One region of the Pseudohongiella spirulinae genome, then DNA from elsewhere that is predicted to be linked to it. Evidence: predicted binding sites of a transcription regulator. Region 1 holds the regulator's gene; each other region holds the start of a gene.

Region 1 (7,711 bases):
GTTGTTGCTACTCATCCTTGCGATGATGACGCTGCCAATTCCGCCGTTTTTGCTGGACGTCTTTTTCACCTTCAATATCACCATCGCTCTGGTGGTGCTGTGCGTGGCGGTGTACGCCATGCGGCCGCTGGATTTTGCGGTTTTTCCGACTATTCTACTGGTATCCACTCTATTGCGCCTGGCCTTGAACGTAGCGTCCACGCGGGTTGTGTTACTTAATGGTCATGAGGGTGGCGCCGCTGCCGGGCGGGTGATCGAGTCATTCGGTGAGGTGGTCATTGGCGGCAACTATGCCGTGGGTCTGATTGTTTTCCTCATCCTGATCATCATCAATTTTGTGGTCGTGACCAAAGGTGCCGGCCGTATCGCTGAGGTCAGCGCCCGCTTCACCCTGGATGCCATGCCGGGTAAACAGATGGCGGTAGACGCGGACCTGAACGCCGGCATTATCGATCAGGAACAGGCTCGTGTCCGTCGCCAGGATATCACCCAGGAAGCAGACTTTTATGGTGCCATGGATGGTGCCAGCAAATTTGTGAAAGGCGATGCAATCGCCGGCATCCTGATTCTGGTGATCAATATTCTCGGTGGTCTGGCCATCGGGATCATGCAGCACGGGCTGGACTTTGCCACCGCTGCAGAGCGCTACGCACTGCTGACAATCGGTGATGGTCTGGTGGCGCAGATTCCGGCACTGGTGCTGTCGACGGCAGCGGCCATCATGGTCACGCGCAATAACAACTCCGAAATGATGGGCGCGCAGGTGGTGGGACAGATGTTTGCCTCGCCGCGCTCGCTGGGCATCGCTGCCATGGTTTTGTTTGTGATGGGTGTGGTGCCGGGCATGCCGCATTTTGCCTTCCTGTCTTTGGCGCTGGCTGCCGCCGTCGGATCCTTCGCTATTTATTGGCGGCAACAAAAAGTCACCGGCGATGTGCTTGATGACGAGGTCGCAAAAAAAGCCGAGGCGGAAAAGCAGAAGGCTGACGCGGAACCGCAGGAGCTGGGCTGGAATGATGTGACGCCGGTCGATGTGGTGGGGCTGGAAGTTGGCTACCGCCTGATCCCCCTGGTGGACAAGTCGCAGGGCGGCCCTCTGTTGGCGCGCATAAAAGGTATCCGCAAAAAGTTGTCTCAGGATCTGGGTTTCCTGGTGCCGTCTGTGCATATCCGCGACAACCTGGATCTGCAGCCCAACGAGTATCGCATCAACCTGATGGGTGTAAATATCGGCGGTGCGGAGATCTACCCCGAACGTGAGATGGCTATAAATCCGGGTCAGGTCTATGGCGAGGCGCAGGGCATTGCGGCAAAGGATCCTGCCTTTGGCCTGGACGCGATCTGGATAGAGCCTGGACAGCGCGAGCAGGTGCAGGCCCTGGGTTACACCGTAGTGGATGCCAGCACGGTGGTGGCAACGCATATGAACACTCTGCTGCAGCAGCATGCTCACGAATTGCTGGGTCATGACGAAGTGCATGAGCTGCTGGCGATGCTGGGCAAAACCTCCAGGAAACTGGCCGAAGAGCTGCCAGGGCTGATTAACCCCAATATTCTGCGCCGGGTGCTGCAGAACCTGCTGCAGGAAGGCATACCGGTCAAGGACATGCGCACCATCGGTGAGGCGCTGGCAGTGGCCTCGGCGCGCAGTCAGGATCCCGGTGCACTGACATCGGCGGTTCGCGTATCACTGGCCCGGGTCATTGTACAAGGCATCTTCGGCAACCGTTCGGAGTTGCCGGTGATCACCCTTGATCCGGCATTGGAACAGATATTGCTTAAAGCAGTACAACAATCAGCTCAGCAAGGCGGAGGCGGCGATGACAACGTGGTTATTGAGCCTGGTATCGCCGAGCGACTGCAACAGGCACTGGTGCAGGCGGCACAGCGGCAGGAAATTGCCGGTAATCCTGCCGTTTTGCTGGTAGCGGCGCCGTTGCGACCGATGCTGAGCCGCTTTATCCGGTTTACGACGTCCGGCGTCAAGGTACTTTCCTATCAGGAAATTCCGGACAACAAACAGATCACAATTGTGGCAACGATTGGCCAATAAATCAGCGGGTGAGAGGACTTGAGCATGCAACTTAAAAAATTTGTGGCTAAGGATATGCGCAGCGCACTGACACAGGTGCGCGATGCCCTGGGTGAGGATGCCGCTATCTTGTCTACCCGCAGCGTTACCGGCGGTGTGGAAGTGGTGGCCACCCAGTCACCACCGGCACCGGACAAGGCCGCCGCCCAGGCGGCCGTCGACGACTCCGTAAGCAAGGCGGAATTCGGTGCCATGCGCTCGGAACTGAACAGTATCCGCAGCTTGTTGCAGCAGCGTCTGAACGGGTTGGCCTGGGATCAGTTTGCTCGTCAGACACCTGCACAGGCGGCGATCTGGGAACGACTGAGCACCATGGGGTTGCCCGGATCTGTGAACCGGCGTCTGCTGGATCAGGCCGGACAGGCTCGCACGCTGGAACAGCTTTGGCGTCAGGTGCTCGCGACGCTCTCGAAAATTATACCGGTGGCGGGTGAGGATCTGGTGGAGCAGGGTGGTATATTTGCACTGCTGGGTCCTACCGGTGCAGGCAAAACCACCACTATTGCCAAGCTGGCGACGCGCTACGTTCTGCGTCACGGGGCTGAAGAAGTGGCCTTGGTGACCACCGACAGCTTCCGGCTGGCCGCGCATGAGCAACTGCGCACATTGGGCCGCATACTTGGCGTGAGCGTCAGGATTGTTGATAATCAACATTCTCTGGCAGAGACGCTGGAGAGTTTGTCACATAAAAAGTTAGTATTGATAGACACAGCCGGGCTGCCGTCACGACATCCGGAACAGATGCGTCAATTGACAGAGCTGCAGGCTCAGCCGCAGGTTCACAAATGGCTGGTCCTGCCCAGTACAACGCAGGCGCAGGTGCTTAATGCTGCCTGGAAAAGTTGTTCGACGGCAGCGATATCAGGCTGTATTCTGACGCATCTGGACGAAGCCTGTGTAATGGGTGAGGCGCTGGGGCTGTGTATTGAGCGGCAATTGCCGGTGGTTTATGAAACCTTTGGCCAATCGATTCCGGATGATCTGTCTCTGGCGACCGGTCAGGCGCTTGTCAAAAGAGCGGTTGCTCTGGGCCGGGCGCAGGCAGCGATACCGGTTGATCGTAATCGTGTAGTGAACGAATATGGCAGCCAGGCGGCGGGTAATACCGCCCTGGCCAATCGGGCTCTGATGTAGTCTGCATTATATTTTGGGGAGACGTATAGGGATGCATCCCATTCAAGTACTGGCAGTGACCGGCGGCAAAGGTGGCGTTGGCAAGACCAGTATCTCTGTAAATCTGAGTCTGGCATTGGCCCAGGCCGGCAAACGGGTGGTGCTGATGGATGCCGACCTGGGACTGGCGAATGTGGATATTCTGCTGGGCGTCAAGGCACCACGTACGATTGCCGATGTGATGTCGGGTGATTGTGAACTGCGCGATGTGCTGGTTGAAACTCACGGCATCAAAATCATTCCTGCCTCATCCGGCGTTCAGTCGCTGGTTAATCTGGGGGCCGGTCAGCATGCCGGCATTATCCATGCCTTCAGTGATCTGGCTGATGAGCTGGACGTGCTCGTTATTGATACAGCGGCCGGTATTTCCGATTCTGTGGTCAGTTTTGTGCGTGCTGCGCAGGAGGTGCTGGTTGTTGTCTGTGACGAACCGTCGTCCATGACGGACGCCTACGCGCTGATCAAGCTCCTGAATCGTGACTGTCAGGTGCGTGATTTCCGTATTCTGGCCAATATGACCCGCAAGCAGGAAGAAGGGCGTTTGATGTTTCAGCGCTTTTCGGCAGTTGCCGGCCGCTTTCTGGATGTTAATCTGCACTATGCCGGTGACATCCCCTATGATGAAAATCTGCGTAAGGCCGGTCAGAAGCAGCGGCCCTTGCTGGATATGTATCCCGGCTCGCGAGCCGCCGATGCGTATCGCAGACTCGCTAAAGAGGTGGTGCAGTGGCCGGTTCGTACGCAAGCCAGTGGCCATCTGGAATTTTTTGTTGAACGTCTGGTGCAGGGTATGAACTGAGCAATGAGTGCCTCGGCGTATCAGGAAGCACAGATGGCGGACGCCAATGAATTGGTGAACCGTCACGCGCCCCTAGTCAAGCGTATTGCGCATCACTTGTTGATGCGCATGCCCTCCAGTGTGCAACTGGATGACCTGGTGCAATCCGGCATGATTGGCCTGCTGGAGGCCGCACGCAAATACGACATGTCCAAAGGCGCCAGTTTTGAGACCTATGCCGGTATTCGTATCCGCGGTGCCATGCTTGACGAAATCCGTAAGGGCGACTGGGCGCCGCGCTCAGTGCATCGCAAGTCACGGCAGGTGGCTGATGCCGTGAAAGCGGTGGAATCGCGTACCGGAACAGATGCCAAGGACCATGAAGTGGCGGAAGAGCTGGGCATTGATCTGGAGACCTACTACGCGATTCTGCAGGATGCCTCCGGCAGCCGTCTGTTCAGCTTTGACGATCTGACCGGCGGCGGAGATGACGGTAATCTGGATACCCTGGCCGGCGAAGCGGATGGGCCGGCTCACGAACTGCAGGATGAGACATTCCGGGAACACCTGGCGCAGGCCATAGAAGGTTTGCCGGAACGTGAAAAGCTGGTGCTGGCGCTGTATTATGACGAAGAGCTCAATCTCAAAGAGATTGGTGAGGTGCTGGGCGTCAGCGAATCCCGTGTCAGTCAGATCCATTCTCAGGCGGCTCTGCGTCTGCGTTCCCGACTCAAAGACTGGCGCTGAAGGCGTCGGCGCAAACTTTCCCCTAAATATTTTTTCAAATCAAGCGATAACCTAGCCAGGGAGATCCTTTATCAGTCGGGGAGCTCCTTTGACTGATGCGATGACCGGGAGGCGGTTTTGGACAAGAACATGAAGATTCTCATTGTTGACGACTTCTCAACAATGCGACGTATTATCAAAAACCTGTTGCGGGACCTTGGCTTTACCAATACAGCGGAGGCTGACGATGGGAACTCGGCATTACCCATGCTGGAGAATGGCAATTTTGATTTCTTGATCACTGACTGGAACATGCCTGGCATGACCGGTATTGATTTGCTCAAGGCGGTTCGCGCCAGTGACAAGCTGCGTTCTTTGCCGGTGTTGATGGTCACCGCCGAGGCCAAGCGTGACCAGATCATCGCCGCCGCGCAGGCCGGTGTGAACGGTTATGTGGTCAAGCCGTTTACCGCCGCCGCCCTGCAGGAAAAGATTGAAAAGATCTTTGAACGCATAGAAGCCAACGGCTAAGGAGGGCGGGGCGTGTCTGAGATTGACCAGGAGCGTTACGAACGACTGTATCACGAGGTGGGTCGGCTGACCCGGGCGCTGCACACGGCCATCCGGGATTTCCATCTGGGCATTGGTTTGCAGGCCAGTGAAGAGGTAGAACATGAACTGTCCGAGATGGCCGATGCCCGCAGCCGTCTGAATTACGTCATCAAGATGACTGAAGAAGCCGCCAACAAGACGATGGACCGGGTTGATGAAGCCGCGCCGGTGATCCGTAATATGGTTGATCAGGGCTCAGCTCTGCAGGCTGACTGGACTGCCTATCTGGCAGATCGCAAGTTGGACGCCGAACAGCAACAATTGTTTGATCGTGTTTCCGGACTGCTGGACCTCTTATCAACGCAGGGTGCGGGCATTCACGAGCATCTGACCGAGATACTGATGGCCCAGGGTTTTCAGGACTTGAGTGGTCAGGTCATCAAGCGAGTCATCGAGCTGGTCAGCGACGTTGAGAAGAGTCTGGTCAATCTGGTGAAACTGGCCAGTAATGTAGAGCAGATAGCTGGCATTGAGTCGGGTGTCAGCACTGTACTCAAGCTTGATGACGAGCAAAGCCGTATCCGGGCTGAAGGCCCTCAGGTGAAAAGCGGCAGTAAGCGCGACGTGGTTTCCGGGCAGGATGATGTAGATGATCTGCTCTCCAGTCTGGGGTTTTGACTCAAGCAACAGCGGTCGGCTGAACAGCGGCAGGTGAAGAGGTTAGACAGCATGAGTTTTTTTGATGACGAAGAGATACTCGAGGATTTCCTGGTTGAAGCCGGCGAAATTCTTGAACAGCTCTCTGAGCAATTGGTCGATCTGGAGAAGCAGCCCGATGATAAAAATCTGCTGAATGCCATCTTTCGCGGTTTCCATACCGTCAAAGGCGGGGCTGGCTTTTTGCAGCTCAATGCCATGGTGGATTGCTGTCATGTAACTGAAAACCTGTTTGATAATCTGCGCAACGGTCATCGTCATGTCACACCCGAGTTGATGGACATTGTGCTGCAGGCGCTGGATACCGTTAACGAGATGTTCGCCCAGGTGAAGGAGCGACATCAACCGGACCCGGCGCCGCAAAGCCTGCTGGATGCGCTGCAGGCGCTGGCCAGTGGCGAGGATATGCCCGCCAGTGTGCGTTCTGATGATGAACCGGCGACCACTGCTGATGATGAGATGAGCGATGCGGAGTTCGATGAGCTATTGGCGGCGCTGGACTCTGCTGATATCGCCAGCGAAGCCGAGGCTGATAAGCCGGCATCTGACGATGAAATATCCGAAGAAGAATTTGAGGCCTTGCTTGATCAATTGCAGGGAAAAGCGGCGGCCAGCGACGCATCAGCGGCCCCGCAGAAACCGGCAGAGGCCAGTTCCGACAGCGATGAAATTACCGACGATGAGTTTGAGGCGCTGTTGGATCAGCTGCATGGTGCCGGGTCGCACAAAGGAATTCCGCAAGGCCTTGATGCCGACAATACAGTCAAACCTTCTGAGTCTTCGTCTGCTTCCCCCAAACCGCGTCCCGAGCTGAAAGCTGTTCCGTCATCGCCGCCGCCTTCGTCCGGCAAGGCAGCCGCCGCCCCCGCAGCGGCCAAGGAAGCGCCCGAGACGACTGTGAGGGTTGATACCCGTCGACTTGATGAAATCATGAATATGGTGGGCGAACTGGTACTGGTTCGCAATCGGCTGGTGCGTATCGGATCGACGGCCGCAGATGAAATGCTCTCTAAAGCGGTTGCCAATCTCGATCTTGTGACTGCCGATCTGCAGACTTCTGTCATGAAGACCCGTATGCAGCCTATCAAGAAAGTCTTTGGTCGCTTTCCGCGTGTTGTAAGAGACCTGGCGCGAAGCCTGAAAAAAGAGGTGTCGCTTGAGCTGCATGGGGAAGAAACAGACCTGGACAAAAATCTGGTTGAAGCGCTGGCCGATCCCCTTGTGCATCTGGTGCGAAATGCGGTTGATCACGGCATCGAACTGCCAGAGGTCCGCGAGAAAAATGGCAAGCCTCGCCAGGGCACAGTGCTGTTGACTGCTGAGCAGGAGGGTGATCATATTCTGCTGACCATCTGCGATGATGGCAACGGTATGGATCCTGAGGTGTTGCGACGCAAGGCGGTTGAAAAAGGTCTGATGGACAAGGATGCGGCTGACCGTCTGAGTCGCAGTGAGTGTTTCGATCTGATTTTTGCGCCTGGTTTCTCAACAAAAACCGAGGTCTCTGATGTATCGGGTCGTGGTGTGGGCATGGATGTGGTCAAGACCAAGATCTCACAGCTTAATGGCTCTGTGGTGATTGATTCCAATCCGGGTAAAGGTTCGCGCATCGAGATCAAGGTTCCGTTGACATTGGCCATCATGCCGACGCTGATGATCGTGGTGGCCGATCA
Region 2 (7,711 bases), 1.2 Mb from region 1:
AACCAGGCTACCGATTGCTGCAGGTCGCTGGCCAGCCGCGCCAGTTCATCACTGGCCGCCGTAGTCTGGTCAGCACCTGCAGCAGACTGCTCCGCCAGTTCGCGGATACTGGTGACATTGCGGTTCAATTCATCGGTTGTCGCACTCTGTTGCTCAGAAGCACTGGCGATCTGCAAATTCATGTCACGGATAGTCGCAACCGCCCGGGTGATGGCATCAAGCGCCTGCGCCGCCTCGTTAGCTTTGGTCACACCATCTGTGGCACGCTCGCGACTACGCTCCATTAACTGCACAGCTTCCTTCACACCTGACTGCAGGTGATTAATCATATTTTCGATCTCGCTGGCTGAATCTTTGGTACGATTTGCCAGGGTACGGACTTCATCAGCCACCACGGCAAATCCGCGGCCATGCTCACCGGCACGCGCAGCCTCAATGGCGGCATTCAGCGCCAGCAGATTGGTCTGCTCAGCGACACCCATAATGACATCCAGCACGCTGCTAATGGAGGCGCTGTCCGCAGCCACTCGCTGCATACTGCCGGCTGACTGATGGATATCTTCAGCCAGATTCGCAATGCTTTGGGCGGTTGTTGCTGCCACTTCGGCACCGCTGGCGGCCTGTTCATCGGTATCGGTCGCGGCTTCCGAGGCTCGTGAGGTGCTGCGGGAAACTTCCTGAACTGTGGCGTTCATCTCGTTGATAGACACCGCCACCATATCGGTCTCTGAGCGTTGCCTCAGGACGTTTTCAGCACTGTGCCGGGACACACTTGAAAGCTCCTCGGCCGCTGACGCGAGCTGCGTCGACGCGCTGCTGACAGTCAGAATGACGTTTTCAAACTGATCCGCTATTTTGTTAAAGTGCCCCGCTATAACGCTGATCTCATCGTTGGTGCTGAGCCTGACCCGGCTGGCCAGATTACCGGCAGACATTTCATTGGCGACACGGGCTATTTGCTCAACGTTGTCATTCACTGACATAAATAGTGCCATGAACAGGTATATCAGCAGCAGCAAAACGACAGCTACAATGACCGTATCCAGCAGTTTAACGCTTTGAGCGGCGGCGAGATCTTCAGCCAGAACCCTGTCTAATTGAGGCGCAATGCTGTCGAATAGCGCATAGGCTTGCTGTATCGAACGACTGGCCGCATCAAAGACCTGGTTACTCGTAATCGAGATGAACTCAGCATCCAGAAAATCATTGCGAATCAGTTCTCGAAGTCGCGCGCCAGCCTCATTGTTGGCCTGCATAGTCGCACCCAACGCTGGGCGCAATGACGGGTTTTCTGCAAACGCACTATCTAAACCACGCTGCAGGGCACTACTGTAGGCATTCATGTTGTACAGCAGAAGCTCCAGCTGCATACGCACATCATTATTAACAATGCCCTGAGCAGCCGCTGCTGAAGCCACGGCACGCGCCTGGCCCATATTCTCGGTCAGCGCAGGCAAACGATTAACTAATGCGTCACCAAGATAAAAAGTATCCAGGCTGGCCGACAAAGAGATCTCAAAAACATCAGAGGCATACTCACCCAACTGAATCAACGCCGTGACCAGATTGGTGTGTAATTCAAAGCTGCGATCAGCACTGATTGAGGACTGGGATTTGATAGCGTCCCATTGCTGTTGCGCATCGCGGATTCGACTTTGCAAACCTGCATTATCTTCAGCCAGATCAGCCTGTTGCAGCAAAGTAGTCAGGGCACTGTCAATTTGTGGTCTTAATTGCGTAACGCGGCTTTGCGCAGAGGCATCCGAGCCACTCAAGGCAGTAGCCATCAGACCTCGATGCTGCTGCACCCTATCTACCGGAGTGCGCAGAGACTGCAAAAACTCGACACCGCGCCGCTCATTTTCCAGCGTGGCAATATCTTCATTAATACTGCCCACCACCAGAGCGCCCAGTACCAGCAAAGGCAGGAGAACACAGCAAAAGATAATCAAAAACTTAATTTTGAAGCCGAAACGGTTAAGTATGTAGGTTGCCGGTGCAAATAATGCTCTCATTACTGCTGCTCCTGTCATGAATCCTGCTTCTTCTTATCGCCCGGCCACAGGAAAAGTTAAGCAAGCACCACCGACAATGACGAAAAATCAATACCGGCTCACTTTTTTTAATCCGATCCCTACACGCTTGCTTAAAGAAAGATGATGTAGATCATGAAACAGATGAATAAAATAAAGTAGGGTGTCGGGTCTCTGGTCGGGCACCATATTGCAGCACAGGTTAGTGACAATGATTAAAGTTTTTGTAGTAGATGATCACGAGATTGTCAGGCAGGGCATCTGCAGAATGCTGGAGTGCACCCCAGACTTTGAGTTGGCGGGACAAGCCGCTGATGGCTGGAACCTGGTGGAAAAAGTATTAGACTCTGGCGCCAACCTGCTGGTCATGGATATGAATATGCCAGGACCGGAAAGTATCGATCTGATTGCGGATATGCATAAACGTGCGCCAGATGTTCCTGTTCTTGTTCTCAGTATGGTTGACGATGTTCAGGTTGCCTCGGCGGCACTCAAGGCTGGCGCCCTTGGTTACCTGACCAAAAACAGCGACAGCCTGATGATTGTTCAGGCGATCCGACAGTGCCTGGAAGGCAACGGCTACATCCAGCCAGAACTGGGCGCCAGGATGATTCAGGCAGCCGGTCAGCAACACAGAGAGGCACCCCACAAAACCTTATCCAGTCGCGAAAAACAGATTTTTTTGCTGATTGCCAATGGCATGAGCATCAACCAAATCAGTGAAAAGTTGCATATTTCTCCAAAGACGGTCAGCACCCACAAATTCAGAATCATGCAGAAACTGGCCTTATCAAACACATCAGAACTGGTCCGGTATGCCATACGCCATCGCGTAATCGAGGCCTGACCCGCCCATGAAATACCACCCGACTCGCAAAACCAATAAAGGATGACAACACGCTGCATGGCTGGCTGATTTTTTTAATCCCCCTCTTGCCCGATTATCAATATTGCTGATGGAGCAAGCATAAAAATCAGAGGGGGGAGGATCAGCGGCATGCCAATAGATCGTCAAGACACTATGACTCCATTGTTAAGCCTGTTGAGAATATCGGGTATTTCCCTGATTGCTCTGGCATTGCCACTGCTGGTTTGGCTGGCGCTGAACAACACCGCCACCCTCATCAGCTCTGATTTATTCCTCTGGTCACATGCGCTTCTGGAGTTACTGGCCGTCATCATCGCTGCCTGTATCTTTTTTGTTGGCTGGAACGTTCTTGATGACAAAAGGCCCCGGGGCTCTTTGTTACTGGCCTGCGCATTTTTGTCTGTCGCCATGTTTGACACAGCACACCTGCTCTCCTACCCCGGCATGCCAGACTTCATAACTGCGAACATCCCGGCCAAGACTGAACTGTTCTGGCTGGTTGCCCGTTGCATTGCAGCTGTCAGCCTGCTGGTCTACCTGCTGGCGGCCAGCACATCGACCGGCACTCCATTCGCACCGGCTCGCTACGCCTATCTTGTCTCAACTCTGGCGCTTACCGCGCTCATCTTGCTGCTCATCACCAGCACCCCGGGATGGCTGAACAATGCAGAGTCTCTGCGTATTTATACTCAGGGTCAGATTCTTGTGGTTGCCGTGCACCTGATAACTCTGGCGGTCATTTGGTGGCAGCACAAACGCATTGGCCTGCTCAGCCCGGCAGCCCTGGTGATGGCTGTTTTACTGATGACCACCAGTGAAATTTTTTTTCTGATTCCGGGGCAATCACAAACCCTGAGTGTGTTTATTGGACATATCTATAAAGTCCTGGCCTACGCCTATCTCTACCGGGCGATGTTTCTGGACACCATCCGCACACCAATGGAGCGACTGCAGCAGGCTCATGCCAAGCTGCAAACTTACTCGGATCAGCTCGATGAACTGCTCAGCAATGCTCCTGACGGTATACTTGGCATTGACCAAAACGGTCGCATCCGCTTTGTTAATCCGGCCCTGCAGCGTCTGTTCGGTTATTCGGAGCGGGAGTTACTGGGCGAGCCTGTAGAGATTCTGCTGCCGATTTCTCTGCGCAATCGGCACAGCCAATTGCGCGATAGCTACCTGGCCGCTCCTACCGGACGGCCGATGGCATCCCAGCGCGGCCTGGTAGGTCGCTGCAAAGACGGTCATGAAATTCCGGTTGATATTGCCCTGGGCACCCACAAGAGTTCAGGCGGCGTGCAGATCACCGCGTTCATCCGCGATGTCTCAGAGCGCCAGAAGCTCGAACGGGATATGCAGCATCGCGCAACACACGATATTCTGACTGGTCTTCCTAATCGCCAGCTCATGAATGACCGCCTGGATCGGGCCATTGTGCATTCGCGTCGCCACAACATGATGTTCTGTCTGATCATGGTCGACCTGGATAACTTCAAGGACATCAACGACGGCTGGGGTCATACACTCGGTGACCAACTATTGATTACTGTCGCCCGCCGACTGAATCGGGCATTACGTCAGGGCGACACGGTAGCCCGGTTTGGTGGTGACGAATTTGTTATCCTGGCCACAGATGCCAATGATCTGGAAGGTGCGCGAGCCGTGGTTGAGAAAATCACCGATGCCATGCGCAATGTGTTTGTGCTGGGCGAGCATCAGTTCCATGTCAGCGCCAGCATTGGAGTTGCTCTGTATCCAGAGCACGCCGATGACGCCGAAACCCTGCTCAGCCATGCCGACATTGCCATGTACCGTGCCAAGGCCATGGGTCGGCGCACTGCCTGCTTTTTTAACGCAGGCATGAGCCAGGATCAGCAAGAGACACAGATCCTGAAAACTCGCCTCATCGACGCACTCGACGAAGGCGCCCTGCACGTATTTTATCAGCCACAATACCGCGTATCGGATCAGCGCATATGCGGATTTGAGGCCTTGCTGCGCTGGTCGCCGCCAGACGGCAGCATTTCGCCGGAAGTATTTATACCGGTTGCTGAGGCCAATGGATTGATAATACCCATCACGGAGATGGTACTCAGCACCGCCTGTCGTCAGATCAGACAATGGTCTGATATGGGCAAGCCAATTCGTATCTCGGTCAACATTTCAGCGCTGCATTTCCGGCAAAAAAATGCGCTGATTACATTCATTGAAGAACAGCTTGGCGCCACCGGAGTTGATCCGACTTTGCTGGGCATAGAGCTGACTGAAACGGCCCTGATGGACAACACCGACGTTGTTGCGGAAACCTTGCGTCACCTGGTTGCACTGGGGCTGCATGTGTCGATTGATGATTTCGGTACCGGCTACTCATCGCTGGCGTCTCTGCAGCTTTTTCCGCTGCAGACCCTGAAAATCGACCGTAGTTTTATGCGTGACCTGGCCATCGATGCCAAAAAGTCAGCCATTATCGCAGGCCTTGTGAATCTGGCTGACAGTCTGGACCTGGAAGTGTTGGCCGAAGGCGTGGAAACCACCGAACAGTATCAGATCCTGCTCAGCTGTCGTTGTGACAGCATGCAGGGCTGGCTAATGAACCCGGCCCTGCCCGCTGCAGAGTGTACCCGCCTGCTACAGAACAGCCAGACTATTCGAGATGAGGATGATGAGCGCCTGATTACCGGCACCCGGACTGGCAGTTGATTCACATCATCGATTGTTGGTAGTTCTCCAGGCCCACCGAGTCGATCAGGCCAAGTTGCGTCTCCAGCCAATCGACGTGCTCCTCTTCGCTCGCCAGAATCGAGGCCAGCAAATCACGACTCACGTAGTCACGAATCGATTCAGCATACTCAATACCGTCACGCAGATCCGGAATAGCCTGCTGCTCCAGCTGCAGATCGCAGCTCAACATCTCTTTGGTATGCTCACCGATAAGCAATTTGCCCAGGCTTTGCAAATTGGGCAGCCCTTCCAGAAACAGAATGCGCTCGATCAATTGATCTGCATGCTTCATTTCATCGATAGACTCTTCGTACTCTTTGTCAGCCAATTTGCTCAGGCCGCGATCCTTGAACATACGTGAGTGCAAAAAATACTGATTAATCGCCACCAGCTCATTGCCCAGCGCTTTATTCAGATGTTTGATCATGGTTTTGTCAGACTTCATGGTGCACTCCTTATTGTCAGAAAATCACACAGCAAATTATGCTGCAAGCCTGCCCGTATACACAGTACAAGTCAAGCGGGACTCACCAATAAGTCATTGATAGATTGGAAAAAAAGATAGATTGCAAAGAATAAGGAGAATGAGAATCAGGGTGATTCAGGCAGCGTAAGCGATGGAAGAAACACCGGTCGTCAGTGCCGACTCAGCTATGATCTGCTTCGCAAACTTACCACAACGACCACAATCCGATGCAATTCCAAGCTCAGCACGGGCCTGCGCCATGGATACCTGGCGACCCTCGCAGAACTCACGGATCTGTTTATCAGTAATTTGCTGGCAGATACAAACGTACATCGACTGGTGCTCCAACTTAGGGGTTTTCCCGATTGCCAAGCAATCTTAAATGCTAATAAGAATGATTGTCAATACCAAATGCATCACAATTAATTATTTGCCCGAAAAGCCCAAGCGCGGTACGTTACCCTGGTACCTCCCACCAGCAGGATAACGATATGAGGAAGATCAGTTTATTGCGACCAGCCCTCGCCCTGACGGTCTCCCTGGCCGGGCTGCTGCATGCAGCAGAACTGCCTCGCACAGCTTCGGGACAGCCGGACCTGCAAGGCATCTGGACTAACGCGACCCAGACGCCGCTGCAGCGTCCGCAGCGATTCGGTCTGCGCCAGAACATGAGCCAGGAGGAGGCACAGGAGATGCAGAGTCAGGCGCTTTTGCGCGAAGAACGCGCCAATGCACCCAGCGACCCTGATCGCCCGCCGCCCACTGATGGCAATACGGCGGCAGCCTATAACACTTTCTGGCTGGACCGTGGCTCTCAGGTGGTACAGATCGACGGGGAGTATCGCACGTCAATGATTATCGATCCGCCGGACGGCCAGATTCCCTTTCGGGAAAATGCACCGGAACAGAACCTGATGGAGCGCTGGCGGGATGAGCATGGTGACGACGCCTTCCTGGGACCGGAAATGGCCACCATAGGCGAACGCTGTCTGTTGTTTTACGATTTCCGCACGTCAAACTCCAGCGCCGGGCCGCCGATGATGCCGATCATCTATAACAACAATTACCAGATTGTGCAGACCCCGGACTATGTCGTGATTATCGCGGAAATGATGCACGATGCACGCATCATACGGATAGACGGAGAACATCAGCCAGCTGAGATGATCAAGTGGATGGGGGATTCCGTCGGACGCTGGGAAGGTGACACTCTGGTTGTGACCACCCGCAATATGCATCCACAGCAGTCGCACTATGGCTCCGGCCCGGGGCTGACTGTCACCGAACGTTTGCGCATGGTGTCACCGCAGGAGATTGTTTACAGCTTCACCATGGACGACCCGGTGGCGTACACACAGACGTGGACGGCGGAAATGGTCTTGTATGCCCGCCCGCCTGGCGACCGTATCTACGAATACGCCTGCCACGAGGGTAACTATGCCCTGCCGGGCATCCTGGCCGGCACTCGCCGCCAGGAGCAGACTGACCCGCCTTAAATCGGTCCGCGGTCCCAGGGCCCCCAGATCGCAAACGTTATACCGGGAGTCTGGATATTGATAAACAGAAACTCACCTGACGGGTCAAAACAGGCGCCTGCGATTTCGCGATTCCGATAGTCTCCCG
Region 3 (7,711 bases), 340 kb from region 1:
GACCGACCGTGGTATGTTTATGCCCACCATCAACGGAGAGTTCCGTACCTCCATCATTATCGACCCGCCCGATGGCCAGATGCCCGGTTATACCGAGGAATTTCTGGAGCGTCGCGCCCGTGAGCGCGCCACCGGCCCGGACCCCTTCGACGGCCCCGAGGGTCGTGGTGTAGGTGAGCGCTGCCTGCTCGCCTTCGGTTCGAACTCCGGGCCGCCCATGCTGCCAGTGATGTACAACAGTCACTACCAGATCGTGCAATCACCTGGCTATGTCACCATCATCGTGGAGATGGTTAATGATGCCCGCATCATTAAAATACAGGATGATCATGACCCCCATGCTGACGTAATGAACCGATGGATGGGCGACTCCATTGGACGCTGGGAAGGTGACACGCTGGTGGTAGAAACCCGCCACTTTAACCCCTGGCAGAGTTTCCGTGGTGCCTCGGAGAATCTGACAGTGACTGAGCGATTCCGTCGAGAATCAGACCACAAGATCATTTACAGTTTCACCGTGGATGATCCGACTGTGTTTGAATCCAGTTTCACCGGCGAACTGGCGCTGACTGCGTATGATGATCCGTTGTTTGAGTATGCCTGTCACGAGGGCAACTACGCTCTGGCTGGTACGCTGGCCGGCGCCCGCATGGCTGAGGAAGAAGCTCGCAAGGCGGCTGAAGACGCCGCAAACTGAAAACACTGAGCGAAGCAAGCCATGCCACAAGCAAAAGGCCGACAAACCAATTGTCGGCCTTTTTATATCTGTTCGAGCGAGAATCTTAAACCTGAGTTTTAAAAAGAGAAATCGGCTCCTGGGATTCCAGCTTTTTAGCCAACTCCAGTGCTTCTTTACTGTCAAACTGCCGCAGCACCTTGCGCGACTCCCGATCCACCACCGTCACCGACGGCTCCTGATTCTCCGGGTCGATATCAAAGATCAGATCACGCTTTACTGTCTGCACATACTCATTGAGGCGCGATACCGCCTGTTCCAGCTCACCGTCTTCAAGAGGCGGTTCGGAAAGCATTGATTTCGCGCCCGGAGTTGCTGAAGTGAAACGCTGCGCTGGCTGTGACTCCTGGCGCTGTTGCTGCTTGTTTCCAGAACCCTTGTGCTGAGAATCCTTGTGCACATCTTCCTGCGGATTACGACGCTTGGGATTAGCGTCAAGATCATTCTCCACAGATTCAACAGAATTGACCTTCCCCCGGGTTACGGGTGCGGGCTGAAACCGGGTAATACTGATTTCACTCACAGCAGGTCTCCAAGAAAACGTGTATCTGCCACAGAAAAACACTCACCAGCACGTCTGGCACAAAAAAATCCGCCCGGCGTCTACCTTGTTATCGGTAGCGGCCGGGCGGACTTTAGGACTTTAGCTTACTTTTCGGGAAATTAACCCAGCAGCTGCAGTACCTGCTGGCTCTGAGCGTTGGCCTGCGCCAGCATGGAGACACCCGCCTGCTGCAGGGCCTGACTACGAGCCAGGTTGGCAGCTTCAGCCGCAAAGTCTGCGTCCTGGATTCGAGAGTTGGCGGCTGCAAACTTCTCGGAGGTCGCTGACAGGTTCTCGATAGTCGCTGTAAAGCGGTTCTGCACCGCACCCAGCTCGGAACGTGACGCTGTGATAGACGCCAGGGCATTGTCGATAGCAGCCAGAGCTTCCGTTGCGCCAGCCTGGGTAGACAGGTCAACATCTTTCAGGAATTGACCTGCTTCCGCACCACCGAAAGTACCTACCTCGAAACCAAGCGCTTCAAGTTCGGCATTGCCGTTGTTGCCGCTGGATACTGTAAACTGCCCTGCAGATTGCAGCGTGATAGTGCCATAAGAGGTGACACCGTCTGCAGCGGTAGCGGCATTGTCGGCAAACACGGCTGCGGTCGCAATACCAAAGTCTGCAGCGGTAACAGTATTAGTCACATCATCGTCAAGTGACATGACGATGTTGCGGCCGTCCGCTGCTGACAATGACAGACCTGTTCCGGTATCTGTAGCCACAACACCTGTGTTGCCGCTGACGGCGTTGATTGCCGCTACAGCCGCTGTGCGACTATCTTCCAGAGTAGCACCTACAGTCAGGGTAATGCTCTCACCATTCAGGAACAGAGTACCCTGGTCGCCGGCTGCAGCACCGCTGGTTGTGCTGGTTCCGCTAACAATATTTTCATTGACAACAGCAGTCACGCCGGTTTCCGCTGACGAGCGGTTAACCGCCGCCGCAATCGCAATTGCCGAAGCTTCTTTGGAGCTCGATTCTGTGCCGGCATAGGACGCTGTATCGTCAGTTGCGACAGCCGCTCCGATACCCACGCCGTTGATGACAAGGTCACCTGCAACCAGGGCATCTGGCACCACATTGTCGGCTTGCGTTCGAGATTCAGTGCTTGTCGCAGCGACTGAAGCAGAATAGGTACCAGCTGTCAGACCTGCGTTAGCAGTCGCTGTACCACCGATCACAATCTCGTCTACACCCGCATTAGCCACCAGAGTCACGCCGCCCTCATAAGTACCGGCGGCAGCCAGTCCTGTCGCAGCAGCCGTGACAGTGTCAAAAGATATTTGTACATTGCGACCATCAGCTGCAACCAGCTCGATACCCTGAGAGTCGTCCCCGGTATCGATAGCCGTCACTCCGGTCAAACCTGACTGAGCGTTGATTGCATCAACCACTGATGTACGGGTTGCCGCTGTGTCAGTAGTAGTCGTCAGTGTGATTTCCGTGCCATTAATGGTCACGCTGCCTGAAGCCCCGGCGCCAGTCATTGAGGTGCCGCCGACAAGGTTTTCGTCAACAACAGCAGTCACACCAGACTGATCAGACACTGCATTGATAGCAGCGGCTTTGGCAATCGCACTGCCTGCCTTATTGTCGGTAGATGCAGAATCATCAGACGCCTTAGAGGCACCGACGGCTACACCATTGATGGTCAGGTTGCCAACTGACAACGCTGAATCTGTTGCAGACGCGGTCAAACCGCTCTTTTCAGCCACACCCAATGCATCAGTGCTCAACTTGCCAATAGAAACTTCGATAGTTTCACCGGCATTCGCACCAATCTGGAAGTTCGTATTGTAAGAACCATCCAGCAGTTTAACGCCGTTAAAGTTGGCTGTATCAGCGACGCGGCCCACTTCAGCAATCAGTGCCTGAGCTTCTTCGTTAAGAAGCTGACGATCCGCATCGCTGTAGGAACCGTTAGCAGACTGTACCGCCAGTTCGCGCAGACGCTGCAGAGAGTCTGTCATGGAGCCCATGCTGGATTCAGCCGTTTCAGCCAGAGAGATACCGTCATTGGCGTTACGAACCGCCATGTTCAGACCTTTGATCTGGGAAGTGAAGCGCGTGGAGATCGCCAGACCTGCGGCGTCGTCTTTTGCACTGTTGATACGCAGACCGGAAGACAGACGTTCCAGAGCCTGGTTGGTACCGGCCTGAGAACTGTTCAGGTTACGCTGCGCGTTAAGTGAAGCAATGTTTGTATTGATGACTTGAGCCATGCTGTTTACTCCTGAGTTTACACATTAAAACCGGACCGCATATCACATCACATGCGTTACTTCGTTTAACGACACAGGAAAACAAAGCTTTAGACGTTTTTTTTCAATTTGTCGGGGCTCGACAGAAATTTTTTTTCTTTAGGATTTTTTTTGACTATGTTACAAGTAATCAAACTGCTATTACCTGCAGACTTTTATATAGCTACTGAATTAGCCACTAACAATACAGGCAGATACCCGCACCATGAGCAAACCGGAAAATCATGATAAATCAATTACTGATCAATGGATTAGCTGGAAGAAAATCCTGGATGCCAGTCAGCAATTGGTGCAACTTGCCGAACAAAAAAACTGGTCGCGTCTGGAGCGTCTGCAACAGGATCGTGATCAGTTGATCGAGCAGTTTTTTTTAGCACAGCCGCACCCGGAACTGATTTCGAAAATTCAATCTGACATCAAAACAATCTGTGATCAGGATCGCAAAATCATTCAGATGGTAGAAAAAAATCGTGAGCAACTAGGTGCTGAAGCACAGCGGCTCAAGTCGATGAAAAATCGCATCCAGCAGTATGTATCGACAGAAAAGTCGTAAACTTTAATCGCTGTTTAAATCTGGTTAAACAGCGACATTCGATTAATGCGGGTGAAGGTGGCCTGCGCTGCTTCCAGCACAAACGACTCCTGTGTAAGCTGGCTGATCGCCTTGGCGTAATCCAGATCTGACAGTTCAGATAAGGTAGTACGCACCACCAGCTCAAAATCCTCATTGCTGGCTTTGGCGGCATCTACTTGATTGAGGCGTGCACCAATAGCGCTGGTCGTTTTGATTACCTGATCCTGAGCATTGGTGAGATTCAGCATGGTACTCTGCATCGATTGAGCCAGTTGCTCACGCTCACTACTGCTGTTACCCAATCGCTGAAGATCCGCAATATAGTCTTCAAGACCCTCCAGCAGACCTTTCTGATTACTGGACTCCAGCTTGAAGGTATCACCTACTGCCGGACTACCTGATATGCGAAAGGCCATGCCTGCCACTTCAATCTCGCCACCACTGGCAAACGGCTTATCCTGCACCAAGACGCGTCCATCAGAGGCCTGTTTGATCGTGTAATTCAAGCCCGGCGGATTGATATTGCTGGTCGGGTTAAACTCTACAACCACGCTTTCCGGGTAAAACGCCTGAAATGCGTGCTGATCGCGAATCACTGGACGACCAATTGCAGCCGGTGGCTGCGCCTGGTTGGTTTCAGAAGCACTGCTCCTGGCCGTAGGTTCAGCACTCCGGACTTTCATGAAGACTTCATGTCCGGAGTCATTGGCTGCTACTGACGTCACAGGGCCAATCTGAATAAAGCGCTGGCCTTCATCGCCTCGATACTCATAACGCCCCTCGGCATTTTTCACAAACGGCTGCTCGTTGCCCTGATAACCGGAGAACAGATACTCACCACTGGCGTCACGCGAGTTCATAAACTGCGCCATGCCATCAACCACGGCCTGCAACTCAACGGCGATGGTTTTGCGCTGATCAAAGTCCAGCGCACCATTACCAGACTGACCAATCAGCTCCTGGGCACGTTGAATAAGATCACTGACGCCGCCAAGAGCGCTCTCTTCGCGCTGCAGTCGGGAGTTCAATGTCGACAGACTGTTGTTAAACTGCTTGAGACCAGCCAGTTCCTGATTCAACTGAAGAATTCGGGTTGAAGCAATGGGATCATCCGCAGGAGTCAGGACTCTTTTATTGGTGGAAATCTGCTCCTGAGTTTTACTGACCTGACGCTGAATATCCAGCATGGGATTCAGACCACGACTGAAGAGTTGATAGGTCGACATTCTGACTGACATGATCAGATCCTCAGCAAAGTATCAAACAGATCGCGCGCCAGGGTAATCAGGCGAGCTGACGCATTGTAATGTTGTTCCAGTTGAATCAGTCGGGCGGCTTCTTCTTCCAGATTGACCCCGGCTACCGACTGCAGTGCATCCATGGACTGACGCAACATAGATTCACCAGCGTTTTGATTAACACGCGCCTGGCTGGTCAAAATACCGACCTTTTCAGCGAGCTGCCCGTAGACATCCTGATAGGTCTGATTCTCTCCTCCCAGCATGGCCTTGCTGTTCAGCGCCAGCATGGACAGCCCATTGCGGTTGTCCGCACTGCCATTGCGGTTATAGCCAATCATAAAGGTATCACCAGCGCGTGGTGCACCATCGGCACCACTGCCGCTGGCCATCACCACATCAATGCCGAGATAGTTTGCTTTCAGCTCGGGTGTGGAGCCTACTATGCCGTCATTGCGATTAGAAAAGACCTGGGTATTGGCAGCCAGTTGCATCTGCAATTTCCCACCAACAGTAAATTGTGGATCCACATCGGCGGCACTTACCGTTTGGGCCGGATCCGCACCTTGATCAACAGTCAGCGAGCCGCCACCACTGAGACTGAAATTGAGGTCCACGCCGGAGGTGGCATAAACAGTCAGTTTGCTGCCATCACTGCGCGCGTAAATACCTTGCGCCTGCAGATCTGCACTACCGTTTATCTTGTCGCGCAGGTAATCAGGCATATTGCCGCTATAGGATGGGTCCGGGGCGATATTGTTAAGCGGGTCACCAGACAACCAACCGGCGGTTGTGACATCCTTGCCGTTTAATTGAATAACCAGATCATTACCGGCATCGCTGGCATCAAATCCCGCGATCACCGTTTCTGTATAGGCCGTTGCCTGCACGCCATTCAGGCCGGACAGTCGACGCGCCATACTGGCCGCACTTTCATCAGCGACCACTGTTAGCTGTTGATATCGGATAAAACCGGTTTCGGGGTCAGTCGTCTGAAAGCGCAGCTCCTCGCCCGGATAACCATTGCTTGCCGATCCCACCTGTAAGGCACCAGCAGCCAGGCCGTTGCTGGTCAGCGTCAGTCCGCCAGGCTCCGTCGGGAACAGGCTGTTGTCTGAACCCGGTACAAAACTCAGATTGCGCATGGGCGGATCAGTATGTACGGGATTGGCCGGATCGGAATAATTCAGAACATCGTAAGTGGTAGGCGAGGTAAAACGTACCATCAGCGGTGGGGTCAGTTGTCCGTCTTTACTGAACAACGGCGTATCCACACTCATCACCCGGGAACTGAGTACCCTCGCCCCACCCTGGTTGGCACTGCCGGTCTGCACGCGAATCGGTGACGCAAAGGCAAACTCTTCTGCACGCTTGATCTGAACCGACATATCGGTCGCGCCGCTACTGGTCGGTTTCAGCAAAAAGCGATCGCCGACCTGATAACTGCCGCCTTCAAAGTTAAGACTGAACCCGTCCACTTTCACAGATTGCGGCATGGCATCGGACAACAATCCATCGGCCACCACTTTGTTGTCAGACAACCGGACGAGTGTATATTTTTTGCCGGGACCATCAAATTTTAATTCGTAGTCACTGACCTGCAGATCAGCCAGCGACTCGATGGTGACGTTTAACTCCCGGTCATTCGGTGGCAAATTGTTGAGTGAGGACTTGACCCTGCTCGCAGCGATGCGCGGATCGTTCACATCGCGAAAAATATTGCCGCCCAGACTGCCTTCCAGGTTCATGCCCAGTTTGTTTTGTTCATTCACGCCAGCAGCGATGGAAGTGGCAAGCAGGCCCACTGACCCAATGGCTGGCAATAGTGCATCCTGCCGGAAACGCAGCAAACCGCCCACCTCACCACCCGTCATCAGCCGGTTGACTACCTTGGATTCGGACTTACTCTGAAACACCAGATCAAAGCGACTCGCATCAGTGGCGCCAGGTATGGCTCTTACCGTTTGACTGGCTGTCCCGACCACCAGCGCTTGTCCCTGGCCGACAAAAATATCCTGCGCACCGTTGTCTCGGGCAACGGTTGAGACATTCACGTAACGGCCGAGCTCCTGCACCAGTACATCCAGCTTGTCCAGCAGATCATTGGGTGAACCGTTGCCGCTGCCAGCATCGCCAATGGATTTATTAAGTGCGGCAATCTGTTGACCCAGGGAGGTAATATTGTCGGCCGCGCCCTGTAGCTGTTTGTTAACCGCGCTGTTTTGCTCCAGCAGGCGAGATTCAATGGCTTTAAATCCGGCCACCATTTGCTGCGACTGGGTCATCAGAAGCTCGCGGCCGAGCATGGAGCCGGGATCGTTGACAGCCTGATTGACGGCATCAAAAAAGCCATTC
Region 4 (7,711 bases), 480 kb from region 1:
TTCAGTCGACCATCACCCGCTATCTTTACGCTGCTCTTGGCAATGCCTTCGGTCACTTCTGACTGCTGTCTCACCGCATTGGCAATATCCTTACTGCGCTCGGCAATCAATTCCACCGATGCCAGAACAGATTCCAGCAGTTCATTCGCTGAATTAGCGGTGCCCACACAATCTCTGGACAGGCTGACGCCGCTGTCCATGGCGTGGACGATCTGCACTGTATTTTCCTGCAGATCCTGAATAATGGTATTGATTTCCAGGGTCGAGGACTGTGTCTTCTGCGCCAGACTGCGCACTTCATCCGCGACTACAGCAAAGCCTCGCCCCTGCTCGCCAGCCCTGGCAGCCTCAATAGCGGCATTCAAGGCCAGTAGGTTGGTCTGCTCAGCAATGCCCTGAATCACCTCCAGAACCGAATGAACTTTTTGATTATGATCTCTCATATCATGCACTTTCTGCTGAATCTGGGAGAGTGAGCCGGACAATTGCTCAACGGAAGAACGAGTCTGAGAGACCACCTGTGTGGCCTGCTTGGTCGCACCATTTGCCTCGCTGGCTGCTTCCACACTGGCCTGAGCACCAGCCGCCACATCAGACAGTGATGATGAGAGCTCCGTAGTTGATGAGGCCAACAATTCAGTCTCCTCAAGCTGAGCCGAAGAGCGACCCGCTGTTCGCTCAATCATGTCTGAGAACTGCACCGACTTCTTGCTGACTTCTGCGCTGGTGGACAAAACTTGTCCTATGATGCCGGCCAGTTTGCCCACAAAGGTATTAAAACTGGCACCCAGCTCGGATATCTCGTCGACACCCTTGTCAGACAAGCGTCGACTCAAATCACCTGAGCCCTGAGCGATATCCTGCATGTATCCCCTGGCCTGAACCAGCGGAGCCGTAATTGAAATTGACAGGAAGTAGGCGGCAATCACCAATATGGCCAGAATTACCACAACGATCACAGCGGAGCTCATCGCCCACTGCATAAATTGCGCGTTAACGTCTTCCTCGTACAGGCCGTGAATCAGCACCCAGTCCCATGGCTCAAAGAGCTGCGCATACACCGTTTTTATTTCAGCTTCAGGGTGAGCGATAGGATCATCGGTATAGGTAAGAAACCGATAACCGAACATGGGTTCGGGGTGATAGAGATACTCAGCGAACCCAGTGTAACTGTCACCTGTATAGCGGTTAATGATTTCGGTCATGGTAGGTGTCGGATCACTGTAACCATTTTGCTCCATACGCTGCTCGGGTGTCGTAGCAGCCGCGGCAATAGACGCTCTCACCTGTGCTTCGGTATCCAGGGCACTGTCAACGCCGCGGAACGGATGCGCGAGAATCTGGCCCAGGCGGTGATAAAGCAGCAGGTAGTTACGTTCATCGACAACTGTGTTGTTGATCAGATAGCGCCCCATACGTTTAGCTTCTGCGTCGCTCATCTGACCGCTTAACACCTGCTCATGCAAACCCTCCAGGGCATCATGAATCATGTGAACCTGATTCATGCTCCCCAATCGCAATTGCTCCATAAATTGCTGACGCGCCTGCATTAATATGGACACACTCAGACCGATAATCGCGATGACACTGACCACGACGATCAGCCCAATGCGCGAGCGTATGGTAAATTTGCTGAACATGCTGTTTTCCCTGCCTTGCTGTGATGGTTGCGCTAACAAACCTTATTATTGATGTTATTATCAACTTATAACGGCACGGGTTCTTAGAACATTAGGGTCATTATTCAGGCGACAGGCAGCCAGCTCATGACAGCGACAGAACTGAACAGCACAGGGCACCTGTTCGGTGACACACCGGACGTGGGCATGCTATGGCAGTCGCCGACTCTGCATCAGGTCTATGTATCGCTGCTGGAAAATATTAGCAATTGCATGCCCTTGCAATTAGTTTACGGCGAACCTGGCCTGGGTAAAACGCTATTAGCCCGCAGAATCTATTACAGCCTGCGAGCCCATGACCAGCGTTATCGCGTCCGCTTTATGCCCTACCCCAGTATTGACCTTAACGACTTGATGCCTGCGTCAGCTCCGGATTCTGTCAATTACAGGCATGTCCTTGTCATTGACGAAGCTCAGGCTGTCCCCAACCAAACCCTGTTGGCCATAGCCCGACACATTAACCTTGGTGGCAAGACTCACTTTGTGCTTTTTGCTCAACCTGAACTAGCCAACAGGTTACATGCTCCGGCTCTGACACTGTGGTCAGAAATTCCTCAACAATGTTATGAACTGAAAAACCTCACTAAAACGGAAACGGCCGACTATATCTATACCAGGATAAGCAGGGCCGCATCGACATCCAGACTCATGCCCGATGAGGCACTGATTGACAATATATTTACATTCAGCAATGGTGTACCAAGGATGATTAACACCTTGATGCGCAAAGCAATCCTGCATGCCGAGCTGGAAAATTGCCACGAACTCACAAAAGAGCACTTGAATCTGGCGCGCCAAACGCTTGAATTCCGTCAAGTCTGACACCATAAACTGATATAGTCAGCGAGACTCAACCCCAGAGGTATCGAAGAAACCATGTCCGACCGTATTTGGGAACAGCTACAGGCTGAAGCCCGCGACCTTATTGCCCGTGAACCCCTGCTCGCCAGCTATGTCTACGCCTGTGTACTCAATCACAGCAGCCTCAGCTCGTCTCTGAGCTATTTGTTAGCGCACAAACTGGCAAACTATGTAATGTCTGCAGTCGCCATTCGCGAGCTGCTGGACAACGCCTTCAGCAACAGCCCTGAGATTGTTGATGCCTCAGCGGCTGACATTAAGGCTGTTCGTGACCGTGACGCTGCCACAAGCAGCTACTTACCTGTCATCCTGCATCTGAAAGGTTTTCAGTCGATACAGGTACATCGAGTTGCTCATTATATGTGGAATAAGGGACGTAAGGATCTTGCACTGTTTCTGCAAAGTCGCAATTCCGAAGTTTTTGGTGTTGATATCCACCCGGCCTGCGTGATTGGCAAGGGCATAATGTTTGATCACGCTACAGGGATTGTTATTGGCGAAACCACTGTCATCGAAGATGATGTGTCCATTATGCAATCAGTTACCCTGGGCGGCACAGGTAATGAACAGGGTGATCGCCACCCGAAAATACGTTCTGGCGTGCTGATTTCGGCCGGAGCCAAAGTGTTAGGTAACATTGAAATTGGTCGCAGCGCCAAGGTCGGTGCAGGCAGCGTCGTTCTGAAAGATGTACCACCGCATACAACGGTGGTGGGAGTTCCTGCGCATCATGTAGGGTCTCCCTGCCCGGAAAATCCCTCGCATACCATGAATCAACTGGTCGACACCGATTGACTACAGATTTTCCTCGGCAAAAGCTGCCAACGCCGACCTGGGTACACCCTGAAGCTGCACCGTGCCGCCATAGGGAAACAACCTGAACCGCTCTGTCAAATACGTTAAACCAGAGCTGACGGGCGTGAGATAGGGCGTGTCTATCTGAGCCAGATTACCCAGACAAACTACCTTTGATCCGGTCCCTGCCCGAGTGACTATGGTTTTTATCTGATGCGGCGTCAGATTCTGCGATTCGTCTATAAGAATCAGGCTGTGCTGAAAGCTGCGGCCGCGGATATAGTTCAGGGATTTGAATTGCAGCGGCACTCTGTCGAGCACGTACTCTATACTGCCGACACAGTTCTCGTCATCCCAGTGGAGGGCTTCCAGATTGTCAGTAATAGCGCCCAGCCAGGGCTCCATTTTCTCAGCTTCTGTGCCCGGCAGAAAGCCGATATCTTCATCCAGTCCCTGAGTACTTCGGGTAACGATGATTCGCCGAAAGGACTTGGCATTCAATGTCAATTCTATCGCGGCCGCCAGTGCCAGAATGGTTTTGCCTGATCCGGCTGATCCGGTAAGATTGACCAGATGCACATCCGGATCCAGCAATAGATCCAGAGCCATGGCTTGATAGAGATCCCGTGGCGCAAGGCCCCAAACGTCCAGAGACATCAGTTTCTGCCGGTCAAGGTGCCGCAAGGTGACATGATCATCTGTGACCTCAACGACACGAGCAATAAACCCGCTGTCATCGGTCACAAACTGATTAGGACAGACATCCTGCAGGCGCTGACTACGCGGCAGAATATGCAAGGTTTCTCCGTTCGGGGTCTGGCGGGTTTCAACCAATTCGACTTCCTGCCAGAAATTGTTCCCAAAATGCAGATAGCCCTTATTCAGATCACCAATGTCATCAATAAGCTGATCGGTGTGGTAGTCTTCCGCATCGATGCCGCATGCCCGGGCCTTTAGCCGCATATTGATATCTTTGGTGACCAGCACAACTCGTTGTTTCTCATGGCCGTGTTTAAGGCAAGCCACAGCATTAAGAATTTTATTATCGTTCAAGTGCGGCGGAAGTATTTGCTTATCGACTGGCGTCTCCCCCATCACCACTGACAGCAGCCCCTGGGGATCTTTCCTGGAAGGCCTGAGAATCGGTACACCTTTTTCAACTGTTTGCGGCGCTGCGCTGCCGAGAATTCGGTCAATCTCACGAATCGCGTGCCGACAGTCTGCGGCCACGGCACCTCGCCCACTCTTCAGGTTATCGAGCTCCTCCAGTACAGTCATAGGGATGACAACGTGATGTTCGTCGAAATTCCAGACTGCTGTGGGGTCGTGAATCAGAACATTTGTATCGAGAACGTAAAAGATGTTGTGCAAGGTCACAAGCCGTCAACTCCCTGTAAAGGTTAGGCTTCATCGACACTATACATCATCAATGACAGTACGGTGACAGTCCTGCTTACCCCACGATCTGAATCAGAATACCTGCCGCAACAGCTGAACCAATGACGCCGGCCACATTGGGACCCATCGCATGCATCAGCAGGAAGTTGTGTGGGTTCGCCTCGGTTCCGAGGCGATTGGCAACGCGGGCGGCCATCGGGACGGCAGACACACCGGCGGCACCGATCAAGGGATTGATCTTGCTGCTGGACAAGGCATTCATGAGCTTGGCCATCAACACACCTGACGCGGTTCCGATTGAAAACGCCACAATGCCAAGCGCCAGAATACCCAGCGTGCTGGGCACCAGAAATTGTTCTGCAATCAGTCTTGAACCAACTGCCAAACCCAGCAGAATAGTGACGGTATTGATAAGTGCGTTCTGCGCTGTCTTTGTCAGGCGATCGACAACACCGCATTCACGCATCAGGTTGCCCAGACAGAACATACCGAGTAGCGGCGCAGCACTGGGAATTACCAGCGCCACCAATATCAGCAGCAGCAGCGGAAACAGAATTTTCTCTCGCTGCGAAACGGCACGCAGCTGGGTCATTTCAATTTTACGCTCCTGCACTGTTGTCAGCGCCCGCATAATAGGTGGTTGAATCAACGGGACCAGCGCCATGTAAGAATAAGCTGATACTGCAATGGCACCCAGCAATTCCGGTGCGAGCATCCCCGCCACATAAATGGCTGTTGGTCCATCGGCACCGCCGATAATACCGATCGCCGCAGCTTGCCTTATTGTAAAATCAAATAGCCCCAGATCCGAAAAGAACAAAGCACCCAAAACGGTAGCGAAAATACCGAACTGGGCAGCAGCACCGAGAAGCAGAGTCTTGGGGTTGGCCAGCAGCGGCCCGAAGTCGGTCATGCTGCCGACACCCAGGAAGATGAGAAGTGGAAATATCCCGGTAGACAATCCCATTGAGTAGAATTGCGCAAGAACCCCATCTCCAACCGCGATTTCCACGCCGGGGATATTGGCCAGCATACCGCCAAAACCGATCGGCAACAGCAGCAAAGGCTCAAACTTTTTTGCAATAGCCAGGTACAACAACACCAGACTGACAAGTATCATCAGTAACTGTTTCGGCTCCATCTGATAGATGCCTGTGGACTGCCACAACTCAATTAATTGATCCATCTATCCTACTCCAGCGTCACCAGAACATCGCCGGAGGACACAGTTTCTCCCTCATCGACATGAATCACGACAACCACGCCATCCTTACTACTGCGAATTTCCGTTTCCATTTTCATCGCCTCAAGAACCATCAGGACATCACCGGATGCTACCGTATCACCCTCATTGACCATCAGTTTATGTACGGTCCCTGAAAGCGGAGCATTCACGTCATGACCTTCTGTGTCTGAAGTCTGACTGACGTCGGAAGCATTGTTGGCGACGTTTTTATTAGCGATGTCCGTCAGCTCGCCGCCTTCGGTTACCTTGACAACATAGGCTGTACCATCCACCTCGACCGTGTAAACGCCATCCTGTGCAGGCTTCTTACGAGCGGTCTTCGCGTTAGTGGGTTCAGTGGGTGGCTCCTCTGAGGGAGCCGGTTCAAATGCATCTGGATTGTTACGGTTGCGGAAGAATTTCAGCGCCACCTGAGGGAACAGGGCATAACTCAGCGTATCGTCAATCCCATTTACTATTTCAAATTTTTCTTTGTCGGCCAGCTCGAGCAACTCTCTTTGCAAGCGCTCGAACTCCGGATCGAGCAGATCTGCCGGACGACAGGTGATCGCCTCGCCGCCCTGCAAGACCGCCTGCTGCAACGCCTCATTGACCGGCGCAGGCGTCGCGCCATATTCGCCTTTCAGGACGCCTTCAGTTTCTTTGGTAATATTCTTGTAACGCTCACCCGACAGGACATTAAGAACCGCCTGTGTTCCAACGATCTGCGATGTCGGCGTGACCAGGGGAATATACCCCAGATCTTTCCGAACTTTCGGGATTTCCTCCAACACCTCATCCAGGCGGTCAGTCGCGTTTTGTTCGCGCAGCTGGTTCTCGAGATTGGTCAGCATGCCGCCAGGCACCTGAGCCACAAGAATTCGCGAGTCAATGCCCTTCAGGGCCCCTTCGAACCGGGCATATTTTTTGCGCACCTGCCGGAAATAAGATGCTATTTCTTCCAACAACACAATATCCAGGCCAGTATCACGATCAGTGCCTTGCAGCATCGCTACCATCGTTTCTGTAGGGGTATGACCATAAGTCAGGCTCATGGAAGATATCGCCGTGTCCAGATTGTCAATTCCTGCTTCCACAGCCTTGATATAAGTCGCAGTAGACAGCCCGGTCGTTGCATGACATTGCATATGAATCGGAATCGACACTGTTTTTTTCAGGTTAGTGATCAATTCATAGGCTGTATAGGGCGCAAGAAGGCCAGCCATATCCTTGATACACAAGGATTCAGCCCCCATCTCCTCTATCTGACGGGCCATCTGCAACCAGCTGTCCAATGTATGCACCGGACTGACGGTGTATGACATGGTGCCCTGCGCATGCTTCTCATGTTTACGTACTGACTTGATGGCTGTTTCAAGGTTGCGTACATCGTTCATGGCGTCAAATACACGAAAGACATCTACCCCATTTACCGCGGCACGCTCGACAAATCGATCGACAATGTCGTCCGCATAATGTCGATAACCCAAAATATTCTGTCCGCGGAACAGCATTTGTTGACGCGTATTGGGCATGGCCTCTTTCAGTTTTCTTATCCTTTCCCAGGGATCTTCACCCAAATAGCGGATACAGGCATCAAATGTTGCTCCACCCCAGGACTCAACTGCCCACAGACCAACCTTATCGAGTTTGTCCGCAATGGGCAGCATATCGTCCAGTCGCATTCGCGTAGCAAGTAAGGACTGGTGCGCGTCGCGAAGAATGACATCAGTAATTGCCAGAGGCTTTTTGG

What was found. The regulator FliA, encoded in region 1, starts transcription of late flagellar genes. The targets are predictions, from matches to a motif close to CTAAAGTTTNNNNNNNNNNNGCCGNTAA.
Region 2: PS2015_RS02940 (methyl-accepting chemotaxis protein) is a predicted target of FliA. The motif match lies at 2,049-2,076, and genes of this name have one in related genera.
Region 3: PS2015_RS10035 (flagellin N-terminal helical domain-containing protein) is a predicted target of FliA. The motif match lies at 3,571-3,598, and genes of this name have one in related genera.
Region 4: PS2015_RS10585 (methyl-accepting chemotaxis protein) is a predicted target of FliA. The motif match lies at 1,708-1,735, and genes of this name have one in related genera.

Annotation. Positions count from the first base shown of each region.
Region 1 is NZ_CP013189.1:1,827,612-1,835,322, reverse strand. It holds gene flhA (flagellar biosynthesis protein FlhA) at 1-2,053, shown strand, start outside; gene flhF (flagellar biosynthesis GTPase FlhF) at 2,078-3,226, shown strand; gene PS2015_RS08350 (MinD/ParA family protein) at 3,258-4,064, shown strand; gene PS2015_RS08345 (RNA polymerase sigma factor FliA) at 4,068-4,790, shown strand; gene cheY (chemotaxis response regulator CheY) at 4,908-5,300, shown strand; gene PS2015_RS08335 (protein phosphatase CheZ) at 5,313-5,999, shown strand; gene PS2015_RS08330 (chemotaxis protein CheA) at 6,051-7,711, shown strand, end outside.
Region 2 is NZ_CP013189.1:605,908-613,618, reverse strand. It holds gene PS2015_RS02940 (methyl-accepting chemotaxis protein) at 1-2,015, opposite strand, end outside; gene PS2015_RS02935 (response regulator) at 2,245-2,880, shown strand; gene PS2015_RS02930 (bifunctional diguanylate cyclase/phosphodiesterase) at 3,031-5,601, shown strand; gene bfr (bacterioferritin) at 5,603-6,067, opposite strand; gene PS2015_RS02920 ((2Fe-2S)-binding protein) at 6,224-6,421, opposite strand; gene PS2015_RS02915 (hypothetical protein) at 6,580-7,584, shown strand; gene PS2015_RS02910 (PhoX family protein) at 7,581-7,711, opposite strand, start outside.
Region 3 is NZ_CP013189.1:2,171,986-2,179,696, forward strand. It holds gene PS2015_RS10025 (hypothetical protein) at 1-697, shown strand, start outside; gene PS2015_RS10030 (flagellar protein FlaG) at 783-1,259, opposite strand; gene PS2015_RS10035 (flagellin N-terminal helical domain-containing protein) at 1,400-3,505, opposite strand; gene PS2015_RS10040 (flagellar protein FliT) at 3,750-4,097, shown strand; gene flgL (flagellar hook-associated protein FlgL) at 4,112-5,356, opposite strand; gene flgK (flagellar hook-associated protein FlgK) at 5,359-7,711, opposite strand, start outside.
Region 4 is NZ_CP013189.1:2,306,608-2,314,318, forward strand. It holds gene PS2015_RS10585 (methyl-accepting chemotaxis protein) at 1-1,640, opposite strand, end outside; gene PS2015_RS10590 (ExeA family protein) at 1,767-2,501, shown strand; gene cysE (serine O-acetyltransferase) at 2,556-3,335, shown strand; gene PS2015_RS10600 (PhoH family protein) at 3,336-4,712, opposite strand; gene PS2015_RS10605 (sodium ion-translocating decarboxylase subunit beta) at 4,789-5,919, opposite strand; gene oadA (sodium-extruding oxaloacetate decarboxylase subunit alpha) at 5,925-7,711, opposite strand, start outside.